DNA from 3 places in the Cryobacterium sp. MP_3.1 genome. Region 2 is predicted to be linked to each of the others. Evidence: riboswitches for the same ligand, from Rfam matches in the RefSeq annotation. Region 2 holds a riboswitch; each other region holds the start of a gene.
What was found. A riboswitch is a leader RNA that binds a small molecule or an ion and turns the genes downstream of it on or off. The one in region 2 is predicted to bind thiamine pyrophosphate.
Positions count from the first base shown of each region.

Region 1: another riboswitch for thiamine pyrophosphate. It lies ahead of thiM (hydroxyethylthiazole kinase); the one in region 2 lies ahead of RCH12_RS04190 (hypothetical protein).
Region 3: another riboswitch for thiamine pyrophosphate. It lies ahead of RCH12_RS09215 (ECF transporter S component); the one in region 2 lies ahead of RCH12_RS04190 (hypothetical protein).

Region 1 covers NZ_JAXCHV010000026.1:5,142-14,927, forward strand. Annotated here, with positions in the region: gene RCH12_RS14350 (carboxylate-amine ligase) at 1-313, opposite strand, end outside; gene RCH12_RS14355 (ABC transporter substrate-binding protein) at 511-1,536, shown strand; gene RCH12_RS14360 (FecCD family ABC transporter permease) at 1,509-2,600, shown strand; gene RCH12_RS14365 (ABC transporter ATP-binding protein) at 2,597-3,367, shown strand; gene RCH12_RS14370 (alpha/beta fold hydrolase) at 3,402-4,271, opposite strand; gene RCH12_RS14375 (isocitrate lyase/PEP mutase family protein) at 4,309-5,109, opposite strand; gene RCH12_RS14380 (hypothetical protein) at 5,242-5,508, shown strand; TPP riboswitch at 5,542-5,642, shown strand; gene thiM (hydroxyethylthiazole kinase) at 5,634-6,452, shown strand; gene thiE (thiamine phosphate synthase) at 6,449-7,090, shown strand; gene thiD (bifunctional hydroxymethylpyrimidine kinase/phosphomethylpyrimidine kinase) at 7,087-7,983, shown strand; gene RCH12_RS14400 (MFS transporter) at 7,955-9,283, opposite strand; gene RCH12_RS14405 (GNAT family N-acetyltransferase) at 9,339-9,786, opposite strand, start outside.
Region 2 covers NZ_JAXCHV010000004.1:41,921-51,706, reverse strand. Annotated here, with positions in the region: gene RCH12_RS04205 (nitrate reductase subunit alpha) at 1-759, opposite strand, end outside; gene RCH12_RS04200 (helix-turn-helix transcriptional regulator) at 936-1,598, opposite strand; gene RCH12_RS04195 (formylglycine-generating enzyme family protein) at 1,863-2,759, shown strand; gene RCH12_RS04190 (hypothetical protein) at 2,896-3,618, opposite strand; TPP riboswitch at 3,609-3,709, opposite strand; gene RCH12_RS04185 (fructose-specific PTS transporter subunit EIIC) at 3,797-5,929, shown strand; gene RCH12_RS04180 (hypothetical protein) at 6,023-6,892, opposite strand; gene RCH12_RS04175 (2-phospho-L-lactate guanylyltransferase) at 6,986-7,729, opposite strand; gene cofE (coenzyme F420-0:L-glutamate ligase) at 7,741-8,730, opposite strand; gene RCH12_RS04165 (TIGR03557 family F420-dependent LLM class oxidoreductase) at 8,733-9,734, opposite strand.
Region 3 covers NZ_JAXCHV010000011.1:39,013-48,798, forward strand. Annotated here, with positions in the region: gene RCH12_RS09190 (TIGR03086 family metal-binding protein) at 1-533, opposite strand, end outside; gene RCH12_RS09195 (LLM class flavin-dependent oxidoreductase) at 763-1,797, shown strand; gene RCH12_RS09200 (hypothetical protein) at 1,826-2,443, shown strand; gene dinB (DNA polymerase IV) at 2,528-3,811, shown strand; gene RCH12_RS09210 (hypothetical protein) at 3,821-4,147, shown strand; TPP riboswitch at 4,231-4,339, shown strand; gene RCH12_RS09215 (ECF transporter S component) at 4,447-5,049, shown strand; gene RCH12_RS09220 (ABC transporter ATP-binding protein) at 5,060-6,622, shown strand; gene RCH12_RS09225 (energy-coupling factor transporter transmembrane component T family protein) at 6,619-7,413, shown strand; gene RCH12_RS09230 (ATP-binding protein) at 7,400-8,017, shown strand; gene RCH12_RS09235 (hypothetical protein) at 8,027-8,287, shown strand; gene RCH12_RS09240 (D-alanyl-D-alanine carboxypeptidase family protein) at 8,366-9,673, opposite strand; gene RCH12_RS09245 (metallopeptidase family protein) at 9,708-9,786, opposite strand, start outside.

The DNA of each region.
Region 1 (9,786 bases), on a different contig from region 2:
GGGCCGCGTCGGTGAGGGTCGGCGCCGCCGGGGCGTCGAAGGGCGTGCCGGTTCCGACAGCCAGGACGCCGCGCTCCCTCGCCACCGCAGCCAGCTCGCCTCGAAAGGCGGCCAGGTCGGCCTCGGCCTCGGTCAGCTCGGTGAAGACCGCCGAGGCTCGTTCCACCTGTGAGGCCAGGAACTCGCGGGTGACGAGTCCGGGCGCGCGAGCCCGGGGCGGCAGATCGCCCAGGATGGTGTCGGCCATACTGACCGGCCGCAGGGAGCGCGGGTCGACGAGAAAGTACTCTTCCTCGATGCCAAACGTCACCATGTGCAGCCTCCGGGAGCCGGATCGGCGGAGCCGGACAGGAACATCCTGTCACCGGGAGGCAGGTCAGGGAACACCTCACCGAGCGGTCAGGAATTTAGGTAAGGCTATACTTACCAAGGCCCGCATCGCGAGGAGCCGTCACTTTACGCTCAGCACCGTCAGGAGTTCCCATCACTACGAAAAGGACGCACGCCCTCGTGGGCCTGCTCACCGCCGTCGCGCTCGCCACCCTGTCGGGCTGCGGCGCCTCCGAGGAGATCGACTCGCCGGCGGCCCTGGCCGTCGCCAGCGACGGGAAGACGGGGTATCCCCTCGTCGTCTCGAACTGCGGCTCCGAGCAGACGTTCGAGGCCGCCCCGGAGCGCGTGGTGTCGTTGGACCAGAACTCGACGGAGATCCTGCTGTCGCTCGGCCTGGAAGAGCGCATGGTCGGCACCGCGTCGTGGACCGACCCGGTGCTCGACTCGCTGGCCACCGCGAACTCGGCGGTACCGCGGCTGGCCGACAACGCGCCCACCTACGAGGTGCTGTTGGGCACCGACCCCGACTTCGTCACGGCCTCGTTCGGTCGCCACTACGCCGACGCCGGGGTCGCCAGCCGCGAACGGCTCGCCGAGACGGCCATCGGCTCCTACCTCTCGCCCACCGACTGCGACAACGGTGTGAGCGTCAACGGCGGCGGAACCCGCACGACGGCGCTCAAGGTCGACGCGTTGTACCAGGAGATCCGCGAGCTGGCCGAGATCTTCGACGTGACGGACCGGGGCGAGGCGCTGGTCAGCGAACTCGAAGGGCGGGCCGCGGCGGCCTCCGACGGCCTGGACTTCGACGGACACTCGGTCATGTTCTGGTTCGCCGACACGAAGACGCCCTACATCGCCGGCGGCCTCGGCTCAGCGGCGCTCCTGGCCAGCACCACGAACATGACGAATGTCTTTGCCGACACCGCCGACGATTGGCCTGCCGTTGGCTGGGAGAGCGTCGTCGACGCCGACCCGGACATCCTCGTCCTGGGCGATCTGCAGCGCGACCGCTTCCCCGGCGACCGTCTCGACGAGAAGATCCAATTCCTCGAGAGCGACCCCCTCACCAAGAACCTCGAGGTCGTGCAGGAGCAGCGCTACATCGCCCTGCACGGCGCCGAGATGAACCCGTCCATCCGCTTCGTCGACGGCCTCGAGAAGATCCGTGCCTGGTGGGACGAGCACAAGGACGCGCTCTGAGCACCGTTGAAGCCGCCTCGGTGACCCGCGGGCGGCCCCTGCCGCGCGCGGTGCTCGCCCTGGCCCTCGGCCTGCTCGGCCTGGTCGCGATCGTGCTCTCGGTGGGCGTCGCCGTCACGCTCGGCCCCGCGGATGTGTCCCTCGTCAACGTGCGCGACATCCTGTTGAACCATCTAGCGTTGACCGACATCCCGGTGCGCGTCTCGGAGGATGCGATCGTCTGGCAGGAACGGCTGCCGCGGGCCCTGGTCGCAGCGGCGTGCGGGGCCGGGCTCGGCCTGAGCGGGGTCATCCTGCAGTCGCTGCTGCGCAATCCGCTTGCCGACCCGTTCGTGCTCGGGGTGTCCTCCGGGGCATCGACGGGGGCGGTGCTCGTCGGGGTTCTCGGCATCGGCGGCGGAGCCATCGGGCTCTCCGGCGGCGCGTTCATCGGCGCCCTGGCCGCGTTCGGCTTTGTGCTGCTCCTCGCCCGGTTCTCGTCCGCCGGCACGGCGGGGGTCATCCTGGCCGGCGTCGCGAGCACCCAGCTGTTCTCGGCGCTCACCTCCCTGGTCGTGTTCGCCTTCGCGGACTCCGACGAGACCCGTGGGGTGATGTTCTGGCTCCTCGGCTCGCTCGAAGGCATGCGCTGGGACGACGTGGCCCTCAGCTCCGGCGTGGTCACGGTGGGCGCCCTGATCTGCCTGGTCTGGGCGCGATCGCTCGACGCCTTCGCGTTCGGTGAGGATGTCGCCGCGTCTCTCGGCATCCACGTCGGGCGCACCCGGCTGATCCTGTTGATCGTCACGGCCCTGTTGACCGCCACCCTGGTGAGCATCGCGGGCGCCATCGGCTTCGTCGGCCTGGTTCTGCCGCACGCGGCCCGCCTGCTCTTCGGCCAGCGCCACTCGAGGGTCATCCCGGCCACGATTGTGCTCGGCGCTGTCTTCATGGTGTGGGTGGATGCCGCGTCCCGCGTCGTCTTCGCCCCCACCCCGCTGCCGGTCGGCGTGGGCACCGCCCTCGTGGGCGTTCCCGTGTTCGTGCTGTTGCTGCTGCGGAACAAGGGCAGGGGCAGGGCGTGACACTCGAAGCGCACCGCGTGAGCTGGCGGCGAGGCGGCACCCTCGTGATCGACGACGTGACCCTCTGCCCGCTGCCCGGCTCGACGGTGGGTCTGCTCGGCCCGAACGGCTCCGGCAAATCCTCCCTGTTGCGCCTCCTCCAGGGCGTGTCGGCACCCGATACCGGCAGGATCACGCTCGACGGGGCCGACCTCACCTCGGTGCGTCGCCGCCACGTCGCCCGAACCGTGGCGACCGTCACGCAGCACGCGGAGACCGAGGTGGACATTCTGGTACGGGACGTCGTGCGGCTGGGCCGCACGCCTTACCGGTCGCTCTTCGGCGGGGACACCGCAGACGATGCGCGGGCGATCGACCGCGCACTGGCGCACGTGGGTCTGACCGACAAGGCGGACCGACTCTGGCGCACGTTGTCGGGCGGGGAGCGCCAGCGCGCCCACATCGCGCGGGCTCTCGCGCAGGAGCCGACCGAGCTGTTGCTCGACGAGCCCACCAACCACCTCGACATCCGGCATCAGCTGGAGCTGTTGGCCCTCGTCGCCGACCTGCCGGTCACCGCGATCGTGGCCCTGCACGACCTGAATCTCGCGGCCACCTTCTGCGACAGTGTGCTTGTCCTGCAGGACGGACGCGCGGTCGCCGGGGGCAGCCCGCGAGACGTGCTCACGCCCGAGCTCATCGGCGACGTCTACGGGGTGCGGGCCCGGGTCGCCGAGGACGCGGTGACGGGCCGCTCTCACGTGCTGTTCGATCCCACCCCGCTCTGACGGCCGCGCCCCGCGGCGGCCGGCGTCGGAGGGTCTAGGCCGTGTCCGCCGGGCGCCGGTAGAAACCGGCCAGCGCCGCGGTGAACGCCTGCGGCTGCTCCACCCACGGGTAGTGCCCGGCGCCGGCGATGGTCACTGCACGACCGTTCGTGAACAGGTCCGCGACGGCCAGCACCGGGGCCAGCCCGGTCAGGCCGTCGTCGGCGCCCGCGACCACCAGAACCGGGCAGTGCACCTGCGCCAGGCCGATCAGGATGCCCGCCGGGTCGGCCCCGGCGAAGAACAGGTCCTGCGCCGCGGGATGCCAGGCGCCGGTCGCCTCGTGCTCCCGGGCCTGGGCCGTCCACCGCGACCAGGCGATCGGGGCGAGGTAGGGGAACAGGTGGTTCAGGTCGGAGGCGGTCTTCGCCGCCGTCGCCGCGATCCGGTGCGCGACGTAATCGGCGTACCAGGGCTCGGCGCGGTGCCCCGTGATGATGTGCGAGCTGTCGTCGGGGACGGTCACGAGCCACTGCGCGGGCGGGGTGAGCAGGCACAGGCTCGCCAGCCGATGAGGGTGGCGGGCCGCATAGGCGAGCGCGACGCGGGTGCCGGCCGAGTGGCCGAGCAGCTCGATCTCGGCCAGCCCCAGGTGCCGGCGGAGCGCCTCGACGTCGTCGGCCAGGGCGGGCCAGGATGCGGCGGGCGCGGTGGGCGATGGCGACGACGCCCCCACGCCCCGCTGGTGCAGCACCACGAGGGTGCGCAGGCGGGTGAGCCCGGCCAGATCGCCCAGGTACTCCGGATGCCGGGCCGGCCCGCCGGCCAGCACGACCAGCGGCGGGCGCTCAGGCGCGCCCGCCGCATCCGGGGTCAGAACGTCGTAGTGCAGAACGGTCTCATCGTGCGACGCGAAGCTGGGCATGACCCCACCGTACCGAGCCGCCCACGCTGAGGCCGGGTTAGAGCTCGAAGGGGAAGCCGAGGTCGTCGGGGTAATCGCCAAGCGCGGTGAGCTGGGCGGCGGCGCGCTGCAACGCGGCGAGGGCCAGGCCGAGGGTACCGGGGCCGAAGCTGACCCTGGAGACGCCGAGTTCGGCCAGCCGGGCCAGGGGAACGGCGCCGGGGTTCCCGATCACGGAGATGCGGCCGTTCACCTCGTCGAGGGCGCGCTTGACCTTGTCTTCGTCGCTCAGGCCGAGGAAGAAGATCACGTCGGCGCCGGCGTCGAGATAGGCGTTGGCACGCTGAACGGCCTCGGCCCACTCGCCGCCGCCCGCGAGGGTGTCGACGCGGGCGTTGATCACCAGCGGCACCCCGGCCGCCTCGGCGCCCTCCCGCGCCGCGGCGACCCGGGCGGCCGCGGTGGGGATGTCGAACTGCGGCGCCTTGGTGGCGCCCACGGAGTCTTCGATGTTGATGCCGGCGGCCCCGGCCTCCTCGATCAGGCGGCGCACGTTGCGGGCGACCCCCGCGGAATCCGCCGCGTAGCCCTTCTCGAAGTCGACCGAGACGGGCAGGTCGGTCGCTCCGGTGATAATGCGGGCGGCGATGATGGCCTCGTCGACGGTGAGGCCCTCGCCGTCCGGCAGGCCGCGCACGTTGGACACCGAGTGCGAGGCACTGGCGAGGGCTTTCACGCCCGGGGTCTCGGAGACGATCTTGGCGGTGATCGCGTCCCACACGTTCGTGACGATCAGTGGCGTGCCGGGCACGTGCAGGGCGTTGAGGAGTTCGGCCTTGTTCAGCAGTGTGGTTGTCATCGGTCCAGTGTGCCGGGTGCGCCGGTGTAAACGCTGGAGGGTTTCAGACAAAGACAAAGACGCAGCGCTGTCAACCGTGTATACACGTCGCCGCTTTGGTCTTAGCGTGAGATCTACACCGAGGGAGATGTCATGCAGGCTCACACCCTCACGGTCGGCGAGCGCCTGTTCCGATTGCGCAGCTCGTGCGACGTGACCGCGCTCGTAGCAGCCCTCACGGCCGCCGTCCGGCAGGGTGGCGGAATGGTCAGGCTACCCGTCGTCGGCGATGTCGGTGTGGAGGCGCTCGTGTCACCTGGCGTCAGCGTGGTGCTGGAGACCTTCGAGGTGGATCCGCTCGCGCTTCTGGACCCGGCGGTGCCGGTGCCGTGGTTCGCCGTCGACGATTTCGACTACTAGTCCGGGTGTGAACAATCCGGCCGCTAGGGTTTCGGTAGTGACACGGGGTGCCCTGCCAAACGGCCGGGGCTGAGAAAACACCCGTTGAACCTGATCTAGTTCGTACTAGCGAAGGGATGTCCCGGATGACCATCCGTCTGACACCAGAGAATGCTGCCCATCTGCTCGGCCGTCTGCGCGAGAGCCAACCTCTCGTACAGTGCCTCACCAACGCGGTGGTGACCAACTTCACCGCCAACGTGCTGCTGGCCCTGGGAGCCGCGCCCGCGATGGTGGACGTGCCCACCGAGGCCGGACCGTTCGCCGGGGTGGCCTCCGGAGTGCTGGTGAACGTGGGCACCCCGCACGCCGAGCAGCGCAGTGCGATGCTCGAGGCCGCGTCGGCCGCACACGCCGCCGGCACCCCCTGGGTGCTCGACCCCGTCGCGATCGGCGTGCTGCCGGTGCGCACCGGGCTGGCTCGCGAGCTGCTGCACTTCCGGCCCACGGCCATCCGCGGTAACCCGTCGGAGATCATCGCCCTGGCCCAGCTGGGCACCGGCGGCCGAGGCGTCGACGCCACCGACTCGCCGGAGGGCGCCGCCGACGCCGCCGCCCTGCTCGCCCGCAGCACCGGAGCGAGCGTAGCCGTGTCCGGCGCGGTCGACCTCATCACCGACGGTTCGCAGACCATCCGGGTGGCCAACGGTCACGTGCTGCTCACCCGGGTCACCGGCGGCGGATGCGCGCTCGGCGCGGTGACCGCCGCCGTGCTCTCGCTCGTCGACCGTGACGAACCCGGCGCAACGCTCGCCGCGACCGCCGCCGCCACGCTGCTGTACACCGTCGCCGCCGAACTCGCCGCCGCCGACGCGGCCGGGCCGGGCAGTTTCGCGGCGCACTTCCTCGACCGGCTGCACTCCCTCGACGGCGCCACCGTCATCGACCGGGCGCGGCTGGCGTGAGCGATCTCTCGCTCTACCTCGTCACCGACACCGCCCTGTGCGGTGCCAGGGGCGTGCTGAGAACCGTGATCGACGCCGTCGCCGGCGGCATCACCACCGTGCAGGTGCGCGACAAGACCGGGTCGGACGACGACGTGCTGCGCCTGCTGCTGCAGGTGGCCGACGCGGTCGGTGACCGCGCCACCGTGGTCGTCAACGACAGGGTCGACGTGTACCTGCGGGCGCTCGCCGAGCGCGCCGCCGTGCACGGCCTGCACGTGGGCCAGGGCGACGAAGCCGTGGCCAGAGTGCGCGACAGGGTCGGCTCCGACGCGATTGTGGGCATCACCGCCAACACCCCGGCCGAGCTCGACAGGGTCTTCGCGCTGCCCGCCGGCACCGTGGACTACCTGGGCGTCGGCGTCATCCGGGCCACCAGCACCAAACCCGACCATCCGCCCGTGCTCGGGGTGCCCGGCTTCGCCGCGCTGGCCGCCACGAGTGCGCTGCCCTGCGTCGCGATCGGCGGCATCGGGCTCGCGGATGTCTGGCCGTTGCGCCGGGCCGGGGCCGCCGGGGTGGCCGTGGTGTCGGCCGTCTGCGCCGCTCCGGATGCCCGTGCCGCCGCCAGCGCCCTGCACCGGGAGTGGACCCGATGACCGGGCCGAGGGAGATCCCCCGGGTGCTCAGCATCGCCGGCACCGACCCCACCGGCGGCGCCGGGATTCAGGCCGACCTCAAGAGCATCGCCGCCAACGGCGGTTACGGCATGGCCGTGGTCACCGCGCTCGTCGCCCAGAACACCCGCGGGGTGCGTTCGGTGCACATCCCACCGGTGTCCTTCCTCGTGGAACAGCTCGACGCGGTCAGCGACGACGTCACCATCGACGCCGTGAAGATCGGCATGCTCGGCCAGGCCGACCTCATCGAGACCGTGGCCGCGTGGCTGGCCCGGGTGCGGCCATCCGTGATCGTGCTCGACCCGGTGATGATCGCCACCAGCGGCGACCGGCTGCTCGACGCGTCCGCCGAGGCCGCGCTCCGCGCCCTGGTGCCGCTGGTGCACCTGGTCACCCCGAACCTGCCCGAGCTGGCCGTGCTCGTGAACGAACCCGAGGCCGCCGACTGGGCAGCGGCCCTCGAGCAGGGCGAGCGGCTCTCCCGCGCCTGCGGCACCCGGGTGCTGGTCAAGGGCGGCCACCTGGCCGGTCCGGCCTGCCCGGATGCCCTCGTCGACGCGGCCGGCACCGAGCCAGGGCGGGCCCGCATCGTGCAGGTCTCCGCGCCGCGCATCAACACCGTGAACACCCACGGCACCGGCTGTTCGATGTCGTCGGCCCTGGCCACGCTGGCGGCCCGGCACCGGGACTGGCCGCGGGCGTTGACCGAGACGAAGGCCTGGCTCAGCGACAGCGTGGCCTCCGCCGACCGGCTCGAGGTGGGCGGCGGGCACGGCCCGATCAACCACTTCCACGCGCTCTGGGCGGCGGCCGGAACGCATCCGGAGCCACCGCCGGGAGGGCTCAGCCCATCTGGTTCTGCCGGGCCTTGACCGGCAGCAACAACAGCAAGCCGATGACAAGCACCAGCACGATGCCCAGGATGCCCCAGTAGGTTTCGCCGAAAATGGTCACGGCCAGTGCGAACGCCGTGGGGGCCAGGAAGCTGGCGGCACGACCGGTGGTGGCGTACATGCCGAACACCTCGCCCTCCCGGCCGGCCGGGATGATCCGGGCCAGGAAGGTGCGGCTGGCCGACTGGGCGGGCCCCACGAACAGGCACAGGGCCAGGCCGGCGGTCCAGAAGACGATCTGGCCGCCGTCGTGCAGCAGGAACACCAGGCTGCCGCTGACGATGAGGCCCACCAGGGCGGTGACGATGACGGGCTTGGCGCCCAGCCTGTCGTCGAGCACTCCCACGCTGATGGTGGCGACTCCGGCCACCACGTTCGCGGCGATCGCGAAGATGATCACCTCGCCGGGGGAGAAGCCGAACGCCGACGCGGCAAGTACCCCGCCGAAGGTGAAGACGCCGGCCAGGCCGTCACGGAAGATGGCGCTGGCGAACAGGAAGTAGACGACCTGGCGGTTGGTCTTCCAGAGCTTGGCCACGTCGCGGCCCAGTTCGACGTAGGACTGGAAGAAGCCGACCTTGGCGCGCTTCGCGGCATCCGGCGCCCGGTATTCGGGCACCCGCAACAGCAGCGGCAGCGCGAACAGGCCGAACCATGCGGCGGCGATGAGCATCGTCACCCGCACCGCCAGCCCGTCTTCACTGGTGACGCCGAACAGGCCCACCTCGGGGCTGATGAAGCCGAAGTAGACGATCAGCAGCAGCACGATGCCACCGATGTAGCCCATGCCCCAGCCGAAACCGCTCACCTTGCCGATGGTGCGTGGCGTCGAGACCTGCGCGAGCATGGCGTTGTAGCTGACCCCGGCGAGCTCGAAGAACACATTGCCGGCGGCCAGCAGCACCAGGCCGAGCAGCAGGTACTCCGGAGTGGGCAGCACGAAGAACATGCCGGCGGTGAGGCCAACCACGATGAAGGTGTTCACGCCGAGCCAGAACTTGCGCCGGCCGGAGGAGTCCGAGCGGGCGCCGGTGACCGGGGCGAGCACGGCGATCAGGAACCCGGCGATCGCGAGTGCCCAGCCGAGCTGGGCGGCGACGTCGCCCTCGTCGCCGAATGACGAGCCGGTGAGGTAGACCGAGAAGACGAACGTGGTGACCACGGCGTTGAAAGCGGCCGAGCCCCAGTCCCACAGGCTCCAGGCTACGACGGCGGCGCGGGCGGGAGTGCGGGCCGTGGCGGCGTGGGCGGCGCCGTTGCCGTCGAGTGTCTCGGTCATGCGTTCACCCTAGGGCCGTGGGGTGAACAATGGGCGACGGATGTTCGGGCAGTTGTCAGGGCGACTGCGGGGGCAGCAGCGATCTGTGCATCACGTGCAGGCCCACGTAGCCGTGCACCGGATGCCGGAAGGCGCCGGGCACCGTGGTGAGGATGCTGAAGCCCAGATTCTGCCAGAGGCTCACGGCGTTGTGGTTGGTCTCCACCACGGCGTTGAACTGCATCGCGCGGAACCCCGCATTCGCGGCCTGCTCGAGGACATGCTCGGCCAGGGCCCGGCCGATCCCTCGACCGGCCGCCTGCGGGGCCACCATGAAGCCGGCGTTGCAGACGTGACTTCCCGCCGCCGGCTGGTTGGGGTGCAGCTCGGCGGTGCCGAGCACCCGGCCGTGGTCCTCGGCCACGAAGACCCGGCCGCCGGGCTTGCCCAGCCACCACGCCCGAGCGTCGGCCTCGCTGGTGTCCCGCGGCCAGCAATAGGTCTCGCCGGCCGCCACAACGTCC
Region 2 (9,786 bases):
CCACATGATCAGATAGCTGGAGTTCCACCAGTCGGCGGATTCGGGCACATCCGTCTGGTCGCCGAACACCTGCGGGGAGGCGACGGGCAGGTCGGCGTACCAGTCGTAGAACGAGAGCATGGTGCCGCCGAGCAGGGTGATGAACCGGTTGCCCACTCCATGGGAGACGATCGACATGGCGGGGATCGGCGAGAAGCCGGCGATCCGGTCGGGTCCGTAGTTCTTGATGGTGTGCACCTGGGCGGCGGCGACGATCTCGGCGGCCTCGTCCCAGCTGGCGCGCACCAGGCCACCCTGCCCGCGGGCACTCTTGTACGCCGTGGCGCTCTCCGGGTTGCCGGTGACCTCGGCCCAGGCGAGCACCGGGTCGCCGGTGCGGGCCTTGGCCGCGCGGTACAGCTCGAGCAGTACACCGCGCACGTAGGGGTAGCGCACCCGGTTGGGCGAGTAGGTGTACCAGCTGAACGCGGCGCCGCGGGGGCAGCCGCGGGGTTCGTACTCTGGCGAGTCCGGACCCACGGAGGGGTAGTCGGTCTGCTGGGTCTCCCAGGTGATGATGCCGTCTTTGACGTACACCTTCCAGGAACAGGAGCCTGTGCAGTTCACGCCGTGGGTGGACCGCACCTCCTTGTCGTGGGTCCAGCGGTCACGGTAGAACGAGTCGGCGTCGCGGCCGCCCTCGAGGAACAACGAACGCAGGTCTGGGGAGGTTTCACCGCGGCGCAGGAACCGGCCGAGGTTGAGGATTGAGTCGGTGATGGGGCCGTCGCTGCCGGGTTTGGCGGATGTGGCCCCGGCTCGGCCATTTCGTGAAAAGACAGAATTCTTGACTGATTTCACGGGGATCTCCTAGCGCTGCCGGCGTCGCCACGGTCAGCGATGCCCTCTGCGCAAGTCTCCCGAGTGCGGAAGACCGCTACAACCGGGAAACGCCGTTAATAATCAGCGGGAGCGTAAATGACCACAGGCGGCACCGCCGCGGCCGGCTCCAGGACCCGCTCGAGCAGGTCGAGGGTGCAGATGTCCGGCCCGACCAACGGATGCAGCCGGTCGGCCCGCAGCGGGCCATCCGTCTGTTCGAGCAGCGTCTTGATCAGGCCGAAGTGCACAGTGCACACCTCGGGGTGCAGCTTCACCATCTCGCTGTACGGACAATCGTGCAGGTGCACGTGGGTGCCGTCAGAGTCGTGGTCGGAATCGAAGCCGCTGGCGTCGAGGTGGTCGTCGAGCGCGTCCATCTGGCACTGGCGCGGGGAGGTGTCGACGGTTTCGAGGGGCAGGAGCCTCCGCACGAGGTCACCGCGGCGCTGTGCGGCTTCGGCCTTGGCCGCGCGCACCGAACCGGGCTCGGCGGAACCGGCCGCCGCGCTGTAGAGCATGCGGGGGCGACCCTTGGTCTCGCGGGTCTCCGGCTGGCAGGTGATGAAACCATCGTCGACCAGGCGCTGCAGATGTTCTCTGGCGGTGTTGGGATGCAGCCCGGCCGCCTCGGCGAGGTCGCCGACGGTCATGGTTCCGCGACGCTGCAGGTGCAGGAGCAAAGTGATCCTGCTGATCGAGGCGAGCGTGCGATAACTCGGGGCGGAGCGGGGAACCATGGAGCCCAGTATGGGCCACCGTCCAATCTGGCGGTACCCCCTGCCCCTGATCGGGCGCCAGCTTCTGCTCGCCAGATGCCGTGAGTCGCCATCAGGAGAGGCGAGCCTGGTCCCGCCGGCAGGGTGGTCGCGGCGACGGAGGAGCGCTAGGGTCTGCGCGTGACGACGGATGAGCACGGGTGCTGCGCGCCCGCACACGAGGTGATACGCCAGGCCCGGCTGGCCGTGGGCGTAGACGATGCGGAGGCACCCCCGGGCACAGCCATGTCCCAGCTCCCCCCGGCACCGGCCGCTCCCGGCTCACTCGTCCGGCATCACCTCGACCAGGCGCTGGTGCCGGCGCAGGTCTTCGCCATGGGCGACGCCGACGGCGCGGGCAATCCCGGCGACGGCGAGACCCCCGTGCACGAAGTGCGGCTGGATGCCTTCTCCATTGACACGACGACGGTCACCAACGCCGCCTTCGCCCGGTTCGTGGCCGATACCGGGTATCGCACCGAGTCGGAGTTGTTCGGCTACTCCGCGGTGTTCCACCTCGCGTTGCAGGCCGACATCGATGACGTGGTCGGCCAACCCCCGCAGACACCCTGGTGGCTGGGGGTGCGCGGCGCGGACTGGGCGCATCCGGCCGGCCCCCGTTCGTCGCTCGACGGGCTGGCCGAGCATTCGGTGGTGCAGGTGAGCTGGAACGACGCGCTGGCCTACTGCGCCTGGGCGGGGCGACGGCTGCCGACCGAGGCCGAGTGGGAGTGCGCGTCGCGCGGCGGGCTGGCCGGCCGGCGCTACCCGTGGGGCGACGAGTGGGAGGAAGGGCAGCGCTGCAACATCTGGCAGGGCCGGTTTCCCGCGGTGAACACCCTGGCCGATGGCTGGCTCAGCACCGCCCCGGTGCGGGAGTTCGCGCCGAACGGCTACGGCCTCTGGCAGAGCGTGGGCAACGTCTGGGAGTGGTGCGCCGACTGGTGGGCGGAGGGCTATTACGCGCACTCCCCCGCCGAGAATCCGGCCGGCCCGGCGACGGGCGAGCAGCGTTCGATGCGCGGCGGCTCGTACCTCTGCCACGACTCCTATTGCAACCGGTATCGCAACTCCGCTCGGGCCTCCAACACCGCGGATTCCGCGGCCGGCAACGTGGGCTTCCGCACCGTGGCGCTGACCTGATCCGGCGCCGCCGAGGCACAACTCGTGCTCGATTCCGCCGGCGTGGCCGACCGCCTCGTCATTCCGGGGCGATCGCCGGTCGGCGGCTGGGAATCGCAGGAGTCATGCATCCGCGGGTGCGGATGGTTGTGGTCTGCTACCCCGGCGCGTGCAGCTGGGGCGCGTCGAAGAAGAGCAACTCGAGGGCCGCCGACCGCGCGAACACGGCGCGCATGAGCGCCCGGTCGACGGCCGTCGCGGTGGCCGCCGCGGTGTCGGTGAGCAGGATTGCCTGCCGGGTCGCGGCCGCGAACCCCTCGTCGGCGTAGGTCTCCAGCCAGTCGGCGTACGGATGCGCCGCATCGCGCCGGCTCGCCGTGAAGCCGGCGTGCAGGCGCTCGCCGACATCCGCGTAGAGCCAGTAGCAGGGCAGGACCGCGGCCAGCAGCACCGCATAGTTGCCTGCCGCGCTGACCGCGACCAGGTGGTCGACGTAGGACCGGGTCACCGGGCCGGGCGCCGGGCGCGTGTCATGGCCGGTCAGCCAGGTGCGGTGCAGCTCGAGTTCCACCTCGATGCAGTTGGCGGCGCCGGTAGCCCAGAATTCCCGTTCGGCGGGGGTGGGCGCCAGGACGCTCGCCTGCGCCAGCACCCGGGAGTACGCGGCGAGGTAGAGGGCATCCTGGGCCAGGTAGTAGGCGAAGTGGCCGGCGGACAGGCTGCCGTCGCCGAGTTCCGCGATGAAGGGCAACGCATCGATGGCGGTGCGGGTTTCGGCGATGTCGGCCCAGAGCAGCCTGCTGAACGGTTCGGTGCGGCCCGGCTCCGGCCGCAGATCCGGGTCGGCATCCCCGCGTGATTCGGCGGCGTGAACGTTCATGGCGACATCCCTTCGCTAGTGCTAACTAGTCAGGTTCGACGGGTTTGGATCTCAGCGTCCGCATCCGGCGGAGGCACCCCGTGTCGCGTCCCACCCTAGCGGCCGGCAGGGCCGAAAGACTCTCGAATGCACCGGGCGCCGAACTGTACGCTGGACAGGCTGCTGCATTCTTCACCGGGTGAGCACGCGCTCCATGGCCGACGGGCCACCGGTCGTCGGCGTCGTCCTGGAAGGACACCGCACCATGCCTGACACCCCGACCGACACCACCATCGCGCCGCCCACGGTGTTGATCCTGGCGATCACGGCCTGCCCAACGGGCATCGCCCACACCTACATGGCTGCCGAGAAACTCGACGCGGCCGCCACCGAACTCGGCTACGAGATCCGGGTCGAGACGCACGGGTCCGTCGGAGTCGAAGGCACCTTCAGTCAGGCCGACATCGACCGCGCCGACGCTGTCGTCGTCGCCGCCGACACCCAGATCGACCTGTCCCGCTTCGGGGGCAAGCGCATCGTCTCCACCCGCGTCTCCGACGGCATCCACCGCCCGGCCGCGCTGATCGCCGAGGCGCTGGCCGCCGCCCCCACCGGCCGCGCCGCCGTGACCACGGATGCCCCGGCGAGCGCCGGGAAACGCGACATCGGCGGTTTCATCTACCGCGCGCTGATGAACGGCGTGTCGTACATGATCCCGTTCGTCGTCGTCGGCGGGCTTCTCATCGCGATCTCGCTGTCGATCGGCGGCGAGGCCACCCCGCAGGGACTCGTGATCCCCGAGGACAGCTTCTGGTTCACCATCAACCAGATCGGCGTGCTCGGCTTCACCCTGATGGTGCCGATCCTCTCCGGCTTCATCGCCTACGCGATCGCCGACCGGCCCGGGCTCGCACCCGGCATGATCTGCGGTTGGATCGCCACGACCGGCTCCTTCTACAACTCCGAATCGGGTGCCGGTTTCATCGGCGGCATCGTCACCGGTTTCCTGGTGGGCTTCGTGGCGCTGGGCATCAAGAAGATCCCCGTGCACCGCTTCATCAAGCCGATCATGCCGATCCTGGTCATCCCCGTGATCACCACCCTCGTCGTCGGCGGACTGTTCGTGCTCGCCCTCGGCCAGCCGATCGCCTGGGTGTTCTCCTCGATGACCGACTTCCTCTCCAGCCTCGACGGCGGCAGCGTCGTCGTGCTCGGCCTGATCCTGGGCGCGATGGTCGCGTTCGACATGGGCGGCCCGATCAACAAGACAGCGTTCCTGTTCGGTTCCGCGCTGATCGCCTCCGGCAACCCGGGCCCGATGGGCATGGTCGCCGCGGCCATCGCCGTGCCGCCGCTGGGCATGGGGCTGGCCACGGTCATCCGTCGCCGGTTCTTCACCCCGGTGGAACGCGAGGCCGGCATCGCCGCGCTGTTCATGGGCTTCTTCGGCATCACCGAGGGCGCCATCCCGCTCGCGGCGGCCCGCCCGCTGCAGGTCATCCCCGCGAACGTGCTCGGTGGCGCCGTCGCCGGTGCCATCGCCGCGATCGCCGGGGTCACCAACGCCGTGCCGCACGGCGGCCCGATCGTGGCCGTCTTCGGTGCCGTGAGCGGCGTGCCGATGTACTTCGTCGCGATTCTCTCCGGTGTGGCCGTCACCGCTCTGGTGTCGGTGCTGCTGATCGGCATCTCGGTGCGCAAGGTCGTGCCGGCGGATGCTGCCGCGGTTGCGGTCGCCGGTGCCGCTGCGGATGCCGCTGTGCCGGTTGCCGCGCCGGGTGCGGTGCCGCCCGTGGCTGCGGCGCCGGTTCGTGCCGCGCCTGCTACCGCCGAGCCGGTGGCCCCCGCCCCGAAGACCGTGCTCGACTACATCGACGAACGCACCATCGTGCTCGACATCGACGAGACCGACCGGGACGCGGTCATCCGTCGTCTGGCCGGTCTGATGCAGACCACCGGGCGGGTGCTCGACGTCGACGCCGTCGTGCAGGCGGCCAGGGACCGTGAGCTGATCAGCACGACCGGCATCGGCGAGGGCATCGCGATTCCGCACGCCAAGTCCGACGGCGCCACCTCCCCGGTGCTCGCGTTCGCGCGCAGCCGGGACGGCGTTGACTGGAACTCGCTGGACGAGGCCCCCGCGCACCTGATCTTCATGATCGCCGTGCCCGAGGCCGCCGCCGGCACCGAGCACCTCAAGGTGCTCGCCCAGCTGTCCCGCAGCCTGATGAAGCCCTCGTTCCGCTCCTCGATCGAGATGGCGGCCACCCCGGCCGACGTGCTCGCGGCACTGGCGTCCTCGGTGCGGCCGGCGACTCCCGCCGCGCACTGACCCCCCTCCTGGACCGCAGGTCGGGGCGGACTTTTTCGGGAAACGCCGCCGCGCGAGCCTGCGCAACCCGGCGTTTCTCGAATTTCTCCGCCCTTACGTACCGAGTTCGGCCGAGGTCGGCTCGGCCGGCGCATCCGTCTGACCCGCCCGGGTTGTTCGCAGGGCGATGCCCGCCGCGGCGAGCCCGAGCGAAGCCAGGACGAGCACCGTGTGACTCCAGCCCGAGGTGGCGAGGACCGTGCCTCCGCCGGCCGCGGCCCAGGTGCAGCTCCGGCCGAGCGGCCACCAGGAGAAGCTGCCGGTGACGACGCCGGCGCGCTCCGACAGCTCGGCGAGGGGAGAGAACGGCCCCTCCACGGCGCAGGCATAGTCCAGGCCGCCGTGCACCGCAACGAGGTACGCGCCGGAGGTGGCGATAGCGGCCAGACAGAGGCCGGCCGCGATGAGGACGGCACCGAATCGTGAACGCTCCGAAGCGGACAGTCGCTGCGTCCCGATGCCCCGAGGGAGGAGCGCCGTACGCCCGAGGAGCACCGCGATGAGGCCGATCCAGAGCGGGCCACCGGCCAGGGTGAAGCCGAGGATCGCGGCGGCGAGGACCGCGGGACCGCCGGCAGCGCCCGGTTCACCGGGAATCCACTCGGCCACGAGCAGCAGTGACAGCGCCGCTGAGGCCACTCCTGCGTATCCGGCGAGCACGCTGCGCCCGCCCAGGCCCCAGCGACCGGTCGTCGGCGAGAACACCAGAAGCAGGGTGAGTGTGACGGTGCCGGCGAGAACGGCGATCGCTGCCTGGCTGGGATAGGCACCGGCGACCGCCGCCCAGGCCTCCCCCATCGCCGCGTCCCTGCTGAGGGCGATCATCAGGACGGCCGTCGCGGCGACCGCGACCGCCGCGAGCATAACCGTCAGGGCAAACCGCGCGGCGATTAGCGGGCTGATCAGGTGCGCGGTGGTCCCCATGTCTGCACGTTAGCGCAACGGCGACGACCTCCGGGCTGCGGCTGCCCCGGCGTTCAGCCCACAGCCGGCGCCGCGTTCCGGTGCGCCGTGCTGCTAGCCGGACTCCTGCTGCGAGCGGGCGATGAGGGCGCTGGTGTGCGCACCGACACCGCGGCGCAGCACCTCGGCAAGGTTGTCGACGGTGTCGACGTCGCGGCGGATCGACGCCGTGGCGGGCAGCTCGAGCGGCACGTGGCCGGCCGCCTCGTGCGCGGCACGGGAGCCGGGCCCGAACCGGGGCGTGAGCGTGATGCCGGCGCGGGCGAGCAACGTGGTGGTGCCGGTGCCCTCCTCGTCGGCGACCATGGCCAGGTCATGGGCGGCTGCGGCGGTGAGGGTCGACTCGACGTCAGCGACGGTGAGCGCGGGCAGGTCTCCGGTGAGCACCGCGACGCTGCAGAGCGGGTATTGCTCGTGCGCCACCCGGATGCCCTCGCCGATGGCCGCGTTGAGCGGGTCGCGAGGTGCCGCACAGTTCCCCTTCGCGGGTCCCGAGGGGCTGTTCTGCGGCAACTCGGCAGCGCCGGTCTTGCGAGTTGCCGCACAAGCGCCCGTCCCGGCATCCGAGGCGGATGGGTGCGGCAGCTCGGGAACGATCTGGGCGCCCAGCGCCTCGAGCGGCGCGGCGGCAGCGGGGTCGGCGGTCACCACGAGAACCTTCTGCACCATCTCGGCGGCCAACAGTGCGGCCACGGTGTCCAGCGCGAATGCTTCGGCGAGCTCCCCGCGGGCCGGGAAGGTCTCCGGTAGCGCGCTCAGGCGGCTCTTGGCGCTCGCATTGCCCTTGACGGGCACCACGCACACCCACCTCACGCGGATGCGGTTCCGCGAGCAGCCACGTGAGGCCCACTGCTGCGCTCCGAGGGGGCCTCAACCGGCAACTCACCAGAGCGGTCGTCGGCGGCAGCATCCGGCACCTCATGATCGCTCGCGAGCTCACCATCCCCACCCGGGTCGGTCGGCGTAACGGATACACCGACCCCAACGGACGCACCGGCCCCAGCAGCAGCAGCCAGCCCGGCCGTATAACCCTCCGCGTACGCCTCGGCGCTGCCGACGCGGAACATGTCGCTCGCCCCGTCGCGCACCAGCCGGCGCGCGCCGCGATCCCCCGCGTCGATCGCGCCCACCAGGTGGCCGAGGCCGCGGAGCACGGCGACGGGGTTGCCGCTGGTCTTGCCCTTGATCAGGTCGGCGGCGCCGGCGATCTCGTCCGCGACCGCGGCGACGGTGACGTCGAGGCGGCGACCGTGCGCATCCATGCTGCCACGTAGGTCGTCGAGCACGGCCACGCCGGCAGCGCCGATGGCGATGTCGGTCTGGCCGTCCCGCCACGGGCGGCCAACGGTGTCGGTGATCAGCACCCCGAGATGCAGCCCGGTGGCGGCGCGGAGGGCTGCGCAGAGGCCGCGCGCGGAGGCATCCGGGTCGACGGGCAGTAGCAATACAGTGCCGTGCTCGACGTTGCTGGCGTCGACACCGGCGGCGGCCATCACCAGGCCCTGCCGGTTTTCGACGATGCGGGTGACCCCGCCCGGATGCGCACGGGTCGCGACGACCCGTACGGTCTCGTCGGCGATGGCCTGCTCCCGGTCGGTCGCGGCCACCTGCCTGCCCTCGGCCTTGGACACGATCTTGCTGGTCACGGCCAGGATGTCACCGTCGGCCAGACGGGACGCGGCGGGACCGGCGACGGCCAGGATGGTCGCGGCCAGGTCGTCGCCGGCCCGGACCTCGCCGATTCCGGGCAGCACGAACACCTCGAGCCGGTGGCGCGCACCGTCGGCCGCGGAATGCATGGCTACCGGGCGAGCTTCGGCAGCACGTCGCGGCCGAAGACGTCGATCCACTGGCGCTGGTTGCGCCCCACGTTGTGCAGGTAGATCTTGTCGAAGCCGAGGTCGACGAACTTCTGGATGTAGGCACGGTGGTCGTCGGGGTCGGCGGAGATGATCATCCGGCCCTCGAAGTCCTCCGGACGCACCAGTTTTGCCATCTGCTCGAATTCGAACGGCGAACGGATGTCGCCCTTGGGGAACTTCATGCCGCCGTTGGGCCACTCGTGCAACGCGTTGGCCATGGCCTCCTCGTCGGTCTCGGCCCAGCTCATGTGCAGCTGCAGCACCTTGGGCATGGTCGACGGGTCCTTGCCGGCCTCGCGGGCGCCGTCGTCGAACTTGCCGAACAGCATCGAGATCTTCTCGAGCGGGGCGCCGACGGTGATGAGGCCGTCGGCGTGCCGGCCGGCGCGCTTGGCGGTGACCGGGCCGGCGGTGGCGACGAGGATCTCGGGCGCGACCTCAGGCATGGTCCATAGCCGGGTGGACTCGAGCTTGAAGAACTGGCCGGAGTGCTTGACGTCCTTGCCGGCGATGCTGGCGGTGAACAGCTTCGAGATGATCTCGATGGCCTCGAACATACGGTTGATGCGCTCGGGCGCCTCGGGCCAGTAGCCGCCGACGATGTGCTCGTTGAGCGCCTCACCGGAGCCCAGGCCCAGCCAGTGCCGGCCGGGGTACATCGAGGCGAGTGTGGCGGAGGCCTGCGCCACCATGGCCGGGTGCCAGCGGAAGGTTGGCGCGGTGACGCCGGGACCCATGTCGCCCTTGGTGCGCTCACCGATCGCGGCGAGAACGCTCCACACGAAGGAGGATTCGCCCTGGGCTGGCACCCACGGTTGGAAGTGATCGGCCGCCATAACCCCGGAGAAGCCGTGCTCCTCCGCATAGGCCGAGAGCGCCACCGCCTCGGCGGGGGCGAACTGCTCCAACATGGCCGCGTAACCGATCTGCAATTCCGACATACTGCCATCCTGCCACTCGCGTGTGTCGGCGAGGTTTCTGGAGCGCCCGCGC
Region 3 (9,786 bases), on a different contig from region 2:
TCGGGCATCGGAACCGGGGAATCGAAAAGGCCACTGGCCTCCAGCGCATCCCGCTGCGGCTCGAACACCGTCCAGACCGCCTCGATCAGAGCAGAGTCCAGGATCTCGTCGGCCGCCGTCGCCCTGGCCAGGTCCCAGGAGTGAATCGTCACGTCGGAGACCTGCTCGCGCAGGTAGTCCAGCACCGTGACGGTGTCGTAGGAGAGCTGCACCGACGCATCCGGCGACGCCGCCTGCCACGCCGCGGTGGCCAGTGCGGAGTGCGTGTGCCACTCGGAAACGAGGTCGTCCCCGAGCGGGTCGACGCGGCGCCGGGCCTGGTCCAGGGTCAGCCCGGCCAGGAGCGGCGGGATCCACTGCTGCTCCCGAACGACGTGGCGCACCAGATCATCGACGGTCCACTCCTTGTCGGGCGTCGGAGCGTTCCAGTCGTCCACGGCTGCAATGCGCCGGCCGAATTCACGGTGCGCCTGTTTCTGCAGGGTGTACCAGTCGATCGCCGGAGCTGCGCTGGCGGACGTGGTGTCAAGCACAGCATTTTCGGACAGAGTCTTTTCAGGCACAGTGGGCTCACTTCGTTGATTGTCGTGCGGCATCCGCCCAGAGGGGAAAGTCCGTGCTGGGTGCAACGACGTTGGGCGCTCGGGCATTCCGGGTCCGCCGGAAATCTCCCCGCCAGTGCGAGAAGTTCCGCCGTAGAAGCTAGGTTCGACAGAGAACACCGCCGGGCTCTGTCCTCGGCCCTACCGCGACGAGGTCCACATGCCAGCTTCCAATGCCCCGGGTTCCATCGCGGTCATGCTGCCGCGAGACCTGCCCGCGGCGCAGTTCGTGGCTTACGCGCGCCGCGCCGAGGAACTGGGTTTCACCGAGATCTGGGTGGTGGAGGACTGCTTCTTCCGCGGCGGCATCGCCCAAGCTGCGGTGGTTCTGGCCGCCACCACGACCATAGTTGTGGGAATCGGGATCCTGCCCGCCGCGGCCCGGAACCCCGGCTTCGCGACCCTCGAGATCGCCACCCTCGCCGAACTTTTCCCGGGTCGACTGCAGGTGGGCATCGGGCATGGCATGCCCGTCTGGATGCGGCAGACCGGCAGCTGGCCGACCAGCCCCCTGGCCATGCTCGCCGAGAACATCGACCTCATGCGTGCCCTGCTGCGCGGGGCCTCCATCACGACGGCCGGCCGCTACGTCCAGGCGGATGCCGTGGCCTTGGCCGGTCCGCCGTCCACGGTGCCGCCGATCCTCGCGGGCGTGCGCGGACCGAAGTCCCTGCGACTGGCCGGCGCCTGCGCCGACGGGGTGGTGCTGGCCGAGCCCGTCACCCCCGAGTACCTCGCTGCCGCGATCGGTGCCCTCGATGCCGGCCGCGACGCTCCGCCGGAGGGCTTCGGGTTCCCCGGCCTCCGGCCCCCGTCGGATGCCCGCCACGTAGTGGCCTACAACGCGGCCGCCGTCGACGAGGACCCCGTCGTGGCCCGCAATCTGGTGCGCCCGGCTCTGGAGTGGATCGGCGACCCCGATTGGGCCCCGCACATCACGGTGCTGCCCTTCGCGGAGGAGTTCGCCGCCCTGCGCTCGGCCAGCGCCAGCCGGGCTGACTTCGCGGCGGCGATGCCCGAGAGCTGGGTCGATCAGCTCGCGGTGGTCGGCACCGCCGCATCCGCTCGCCGCCGCATCGATGAGCTGCACGCCGCCGGAGCCACGAGCGTTGTCCTCATCCCGGCCGGTCCCGACCCTGTGAAAGCGCTGGAGTCGCTGGCGACGGTCCTGTCGGTCCGGGCGGGTGCCGCCTAGGCTGACACCAAAGCGAAGGAGCAGACTCATGGGATTTCTCGATCGCCTCCTGGGCCGACCCGAACAACCGGAGCCGGCCCGCACCGCGCCGGCCCCGCAGCGCACCGACGACGAGATCGCCGTGGAACGCTACCGGTACCTCTTGCGCACCGCACCGCCGGAGACCATCGAACAGGTGCACACCGAAGCGTTCAGCAAGCTCACCGACGAGCAGCGCGACCTGCTCTTCCAGCAGCTGACCGAGAACGCGATGGAGGGTGAGCGCCCGGCGAACGCCGAACCGGCCACCCTGGCTAGGTCCGCCACCCGGGCCGAACTCCGCCAGCCGGGCACCCTGGACCGGGTCTTCGGCGGCGACCAGGCCGGCGGCCGGCAGGGCCCCGGCTTCGGCAGCATGCTCGGCGCCTCCCTGCTCGGTACCGTGGCCGGCTACGTCGTCGGCTCGGCACTGGTGGGTGCGTTCCTGCCCGATATGGGCGGCGAGGGGGATGCGGCCGGTGACGGCGGCACCGACCCGGGCGCCGAGACCACGGCGGACTCCGGCGATTCCGGCGGCGATTTCGGTGGTGACTCCGGCGGCGGTTTCGGTGGTGACTCCGGCGGATTCGGCGACTTCGGCGGCGGTGGAGATTTCGGCGGTTTCTAGCTCGATGCCGACCCCCTCTGCCTGTACTCTCGAAGGTAGCTTCGAGTTGATTCCGGCCCGAGCGGCAGAAGGGTGTGGTGCGGCGTGAGCAGGCAGGATGGCAGCGACCGGCAGACCACCGGCGCCGACGTCGACGACACAACCGCCACCATGCTGCACATCGACATGGATGCGTTCTTTGCGTCCGTCGAGTTGCTCGACCACCCCGAACTCGTGCACCTGCCCGTCGTCATCGGCCACCGCTCCGGTCGGTCCGTGGTGACCGCAGCCAATTACGTCGCCCGCAAGTACGGCGCCAATTCGGCCATGCCGATGGCCATCGCCCTGCGCCGCTGCCCGGCCGCCATCGTGCTCGAGCCGCACATGGGCCGGTACGTGGAGGTGTCCCGCCAGGTGATGGGCATCTTCACCGACATGACGCCGATGGTCGAGCCGCTCAGTATCGACGAGGCGTTCCTGGATGTCGCGGGCGCCCGGCGTGTGCACGGTTCACCCGCCGAGATCGGGCGGGAGATCCGCGCCCGCGTGTTCGCCGAGACCGGACTCACCTGCTCGGTCGGCGCCGCGTCAACCAAATTCGTGGCCAAGCTCGCCTCCGGACGGGCCAAGCCCGACGGGCTGCTGGTGATCCCCGCGGAGGACACCATCGCTTTCCTGCATCCGCTGCCCGTCGGCGCCCTCTGGGGTGTGGGCGCCAGCACCGAACAGACGCTGCTGGGGCTCGGGCTGCGGCACGTGAGGGATATCGCGCACGCCCCCCTCGAGATGCTGCAGCGTGCCGTCGGCGTCGCCAGTGCGCACAAATTGCACGATTTGTCCTGGGGCATCGACCCGCGCACGATCAACCTCGAACGCGAGGAGAAAAGCGTCGGCCACGAGGTGACCTTCGAGCATGACGTCACCGATGTCGCCCGGTTGCGCAGCGAACTCCTCCGCCAAGCGGATGCGGTGGCCGCCAAGCTGCGCGGCAACGGCCTCGTCGCGCGCACCGTGGTGCTCAAGCTCCGCTACGCCGACTTCAGCACGGTGACCCGGTCGCGCACCCTGGCCGAGCCCACCAACGTGGGCCGGCGGATCTACGAGGAGGTCGCCGCGAGCTTCGACGTGCTCGCCGCCCGCGGAATCCGGGTGCGCCTGATCGGGGTGCGGGCCGAGCAACTCGGCTCCGGCGACGGCGCCGGCATGGGACTGTGGGACGATGACGACGACTGGCGGGAAGCCGAACTGGCCGTGGACACCGTCACCGCCCGGTTCGGTCGGGGGATCGTGCGGCCGGCCTCGCAGCTGGGCGGCGGGAGCGCTCCGAAGCGCGATGTGCATCCGTTCGGAACACCGAACGCCGCGACGCCGCAGGGGGAGGGGGAGTAGCCTCTCACCATGACTAATCTCGCCTTGAAGCTCGCAGAAAACGCACGATCCATCGGCGTCAGGTCGGCTTACGGAGACCCCGTGCAGATCGAGGGCGTCACCATCGTTCCGGTGGCCCTGGTGCAGTACGGCTTCGGCGGTGGCGGCGAAGGTGACGAGTCCGCGGCGGCCGGCGGTGGCGGCGGTGGCATGGCCATCCCGATCGGCGCATACGTGAAGTCCGGCGGAGCGGCCCGCTTCGAACCGAATGTGATTTCGCTGCTGGCCGTCGGCATCCCCTTCGTCTGGGTCGCCGGCAAGGCCATCGCGCGGATCATCCGCGCGCTCAAGCGCTAGCACCCGCAGCGAGATCGTCGCGCGCAGAAAATGTCGCGCGACGACGTGCAGTGCCCGGATGCGCCCGGGGAGTTCTATACTCGAAGCTGAACACGGGAGTCCGGTGAACCGGGCTGAGAGGAAGCTACTTCAGCTTCGACCGTCGAACCTGATCTGGATCATGCCAGCGCAGGGAGGCTTCTCAATCCCGTGCCCAGTATTCCTCTACGGAAAGGGCACGTACAGTGCACGCGTCAATCAACACCCAGTCTTCCAGGACTTCGTCCGCCGCCACTCCCGCCACGTCGCGTAAACCGCGGGTGCTGAAATGGCGGGTCGTCGACATCGTCGTGGCCAGCGTCATCGGCGTCGCCAGCGGCGTGATCTTCTGGGCATGGGGCCTGGCCTGGTCGCCGCTGAGCGCGCTCCTGGCCTTCACCCCCGGGCTCGAAGGGCTCCTGGCCGGCGGCTGGCTGTTCGCCGGGGTGCTCGGCGGGCTCATCATCCGCAAGCCCGGTGCGGCCGTCTACACCGAGGTCGTCGCCGCCGTCGTCTCGATGCTCATCGGCACCCAGTGGGGCTTCTCCACCCTGATCTGGGGTGTCGTCGAGGGGCTGGGCGCGGAGATCGTGCTGGCCCTGTTCGTGTACGCCAACTGGCGCCTGGGCGTCGCCCTCCTGGCCGGCGCCGGCGCCGGCATCGCCGTGGGTCTGCTCGACACCACCTTCACCAGCTACGCGGCCCTCGACATCGGGCCCAAGATCGTCTACCTGGTTTCCGCCGTCGTCTCCGGCACAGTGCTCGCGGGGCTGCTGTCCTGGCTGGCAGTGCGCGGACTCGCCCGCACCGGCGCGCTGAGCAGGTTCGCCGCCGGTCGCGAATCGGGCCGGACCGACCGGGTCGACACCCAGCCCGCCCGGTGACCCGCACCGGATGCCCGCTCCGCGTCGCCGAGGCCCGGCCGTGACAGGCGCCAGGGTCACGGCCTCCGGCTGGGGCTGGCGGCACGCCGGCCGGTCCCGCCCGGCGGTCTCCGGGCTCGATCTCGACATCCGCCCGGGGGAGCGGGTGCTCGTGCTCGGACCCAGCGGCGCCGGCAAGAGCACACTGATGCACGCTCTCGCCGGTGTGCTCGGCGATGACGAGGACGGCGACGAGACCGGCGAACTCCTCATCGACGGCCGCCGCCCCAGCGCGTCCCGCGGCCGGGTGGGCCTGGTGCTACAGGACCCGGACTCCCAGGTCGTGCTCGCCAGGGTGGGCGACGACGTCGCCTTCGGCTGTGAGAACCTCGCCGTTCCGCGCGCCGAAATCTGGCCGCGAGTCGGTCAGGCCCTCGCTGACGTGGGCCTGGACCTGCCTCTGCGCCACCCGACCAGCGCGCTCAGCGGCGGCCAGAAGCAGCGCCTGGCCCTGGCCGGGGTGCTGGCCATGCGCCCGGGCCTGGTGCTGCTGGACGAACCCACCGCCAACCTCGACCCTGACGGTGTCGTCGAGGTGCGCGACGCCGTGCTGCGCTCCGTGGAGGCGTCGGGTGCGACCCTCATCGTGATCGAGCACCGCGTCGCGGTCTGGGAGCACGTCGTGGACCGCATCGTGGTGCTCGACCCGGCCGGGGGCATTCTCGCCGACGGACCCACCGACAGCGTACTCAGCGCCGAAGGGGAACGGCTCGCCACCGCCGGAGTGTGGATACCCCGGTTCCCACCCGCGACGCCCGACCGGCGCCCCCGCTCCCACGCTCCCGGCGCGGAGGTCCTGCTCAGCGCCGATGACCTCGCCGTCGGACGGGTGCCGTTCGCCCGCAGACAGGCCGTCGTCGTCGCACAGGGCCTCGACCTCGCCCTGCACGCCGGCACGGCCACGGCTCTCACCGGACCCAACGGCACCGGCAAGTCGACTCTCGCGCTCACCCTGGCCGGGCTTCTCGCCCCCGCCGGCGGGCGGTTGACCGCAACGGATGCCCTCGCCGCGGGACTCGGGCCGCTCCCGCACCGATGGCGTTCCCGCGACCTGCTGGCGCGCATCGGTACCGTCTTCCAGGACCCCGAGCACCAGTTCCTCGCCGGGAGCGTGCGTGCCGAGCTCACCATCGGCCCCCGCGCCCTCGGTCTGGCCGGGGCCGAGCAAACGGAGCGAGTGGACGCGCTGCTGCACAGACTGCGGCTGGACCACCTCGCCGACGCCAACCCGTTCACTCTGTCCGGCGGCGAGAAGCGTCGGCTGTCCGTGGCGACGGTGCTGGCGACCCGGCCGCGGCTGCTCGTGCTCGACGAACCCACCTTCGGGCAGGACTCCCGCACCTGGGCCGAGCTGGTGCGCCTCCTCGCCGAACTGCTGGACACCGGCACCGCCGTCCTGGCGGTCACGCACGATGAGCAGTTCGTGGCCGCGCTGGCGGATGCGCGCCTCACCCTGGTGCCGGGAACCGGGCCGGCGAGTGGCCGTAGCGTGACCGCCGGGCTGCGCGCGCCCGCCGGAAGGGAGGCGTCGTGAGCCTGATGACGCCGGAGATCCGGCCCAGTGCGATCGCCGGAGTGAACCCGGTCGCCAAACTCGCCGTGGCGCTGCTGATCAGCTGCGCCCTGATGCTGTCCATCGATTGGGTCTCGGCCGCGGTCGCCCTCGCACTCGAGGCTGTGCTGCTGGCCTGGTGCGGGCTGAGCGCCCGCCAGTTCTGGCTTCGCACCGCACCGGTGTGGATCGCCGTTCCCTTCGCCGTGCTCACCACCGTGCTCTACGGACAGGACTCCGGCGCCATGCTGTTCAGCGCCGGCTTCGTATCGGTGACCGAGGGGTCCGTGGCCCTGGCCCTGGCGATCGGGTTGCGGATCCTGGCCATCGGCATCCCCGGGATCGTGCTGTTGGCCACCACCGATCCCACCGACCTCGGCGACGGCCTCGCGCAGGTGCTGCGCCTGCCGGCCCGGTTCGTGCTCGGCGCCCTGGCCGGGCTGCGCCTGGTGGGCATGTTCATCGACGACTGGCACTCCCTGGCCCTGGCCAGGCGGGCCCGCGGGGTGGGCGACGGCGGCGGCCTGCGCGGCCGCGCCCGCCGGTTCGGCGGACTCGCCTTCGCTCTGCTGGTTCTTTCGGTGCGACGGGGCAGCAAACTCGCCACGGCCATGGAGGCCCGGGGTTTCGGCAGCGACGAACCGCGCACCTGGGCCAGGGAGTCGGTCTTCGGCGTGCGCGACACACTGGTCGTCCTCATCGGGGCTGCCATCGCCGCCGCGGCGATCTCGGCAGCCGTTCTGGCGGGGACGTGGCATTTTGTGCTCGCCTGACCTGGTCGCACCGGTGCTCGCCGCCGTCAGGGCGCTGAACCGCAATCCAGTCGGCGACCGGGCCGTGATCCTCATCGACGGTCCCAGCGGCGCGGGCAAGAGCACCCTCGCCGACGCCGTGCTGGCCGCCTGGCCGGGACCGGTGGCGCCGACACTGGTGCGCCTCGATGACATCTACCCGGGCTGGGGCGGGCTGGACGCCGCCATCGACCACGTCGGCCGGCTGGTGCTCGGCGCCCGGCACGCCGGCCGGCCGGCCGCCTGGCAGCGGTACGACTGGGCGGCGGCGGTCCCGGCCGAATGGCATAGCGTCGACCCCGACCGGCCGCTCGTGATCGAGGGCTGCGGTGCCCTGGCCCGGGCGCATGCGTCCCTGAGCGACGTCAGGGTGTGGCTGGATGCCGACGACGGCATCCGCAAGCGGCGGGCGTTGGCCCGCGACGGCGGCGGGTTCGAGGCGCACTGGGACCAGTGGCAGCACGACTGGGAGTCCTACCGAGCCCGGGAGCGGCCCCAACTATCGGCCGGCGTCAGTCTCACGGGCACCCCGCCGGGCGCGGACGCTCCGGCGGCGCCTGAGGCGAAAACCGGGCCTGAGCAGTAAGTTGGGGTCATGACTACCCCGCAGAGTGAGAACACCGAGTACACCGTGGAATTCATCGACGGCCCCCTCGAGGGCCAGACCGACAGCCGGGTGCTCCTGCACGGCAAGCATGACGCCCGGATCAGCATGGTCGCCGCCGTCGACAGCATGGAATCGCTGTTCTGGTACGACGAGGTCGACAGCCGAGAGGTGCAGGGCAAGCTGCACGTGCGTTACGCCTTCGACTCGTCGGACAGCGATCCCGTCGAATCGGACGACGCTCCGGTCTGAACCGGTCACGCCGAACCGGTCACGCCGAACCGCTGACGCCGAACCGCTGACGCCGAACCGCTGACGCCGAACCGCTGACTACCAGCTGGCGACGAGGGCGCTGACCACGGGGACCGGGTGCAGCAGGCGCCAGCCCGGACCCGGGTCGGTCAGACTGGTGTCGAGTTCCAACGTCGACGAGACGCTCTCACCGAACGCATCCACCGTGACCCGGCCGATCTTGGCTCCCGCACGGCCCGTCGTGACGTCGTCGAGCGTCACGACAGGGTCGGTGCCGGCGGCGGCCTGCCAGCCGAATCGGGTCTTGGGGGTGGCGACGACGGCATCGGCCGAATCGCCCCACGCCGTCGTGAGGGTCGCGTATCCGTCACCCTCCGCCAGGATCGGAAGCTCCGTGACCCCGGCCCGCGCCGACGCCATCAGGGCCGTCAGGTCGGCCGTGAGGGTGTCGTAGTCCGGTTCGCCCAGGAAGGCACCCGCGAAGGTGAAGGCCTTCTCGCCGGCGACGACGGTGCCGGTGAAGAGGAAGCAGACCCCGCCGGAGTCGGTGTAGCTGCGCGAGATACCGGTGATGCCCTCTTCGGGCAGGTACTCCGTGGTGTTCCTGACGCCGCGCTGGCCGACCAGAGCGGATGCCGGCTGCGCGATGATGTCCGCGATCACGGGGTTCGTCGCGGCCAGGCCCGCGACGCGCGCCAAGTCGGTGCCGGTCCCGGCGCTGCCGTCGAGGAGGCCGTTGGCGTCGACCACCGTGGTGTTCGGCATGCCGTTGGCGGCCAGCCAGGCGTTGGCGGCGGTGAGGTAGGCATCGACGGAGCCGAACGCCCAACGGGCCAGGGTGTCGGCGTGGTTATTGCTGGAGCCGAGGATCATGGCCTGCAGCATCTCGCGCTCGGTCCAGCTCTCGCCGGGGAACACGATGACGGTGCGGGCATCCTGGGCCGTGTAGTCGAGGTAGTCCTGGTAGTCGGCGGTGACCAGGGAGTAGGCCGGTCCGGGTTCGCCGGCCGCGAGGGGCTTGGCGTCCAGCACGACGAGGGCCGTGATGATCTTGGCGGCGGATGCCATCGGCACCGGGTCGTTGCCGCCGCCGATGGCAATGGTGTCCACGCCGAGCGTCGCGGGTGCAGGCTCGGCGGCGTCGCCGCCGGTCGCGGTGTCGTCCGTAGCGGTGTCGTCCACTGCGGTGACGGCGAGCAGGCCGCTGGAGCCGGCGGCGGGCAGCACCGGGGTGGACGCCGGCACGGCGCTGGTCGGCGCGGTGACGGTGACCGTGGCGCTGGGCAGCGGGCCGAGCAAGGTGGCCGGCCCGTACACGCCGATCATCAAGATCACGAGAGTTCCCACCGAGATGCCGAGGACACGGCCAGGTCGAAATCTACTCATGGTTCAGGGTAGCCGACCGCGCTCAGGCTGCGGCTCACGCCCAACCCAGCTCGTGCAGCCTGTCGTCGTCGATGCCGTAGAAATGAGCGATCTCGTGAACAAGGGTCACGTGA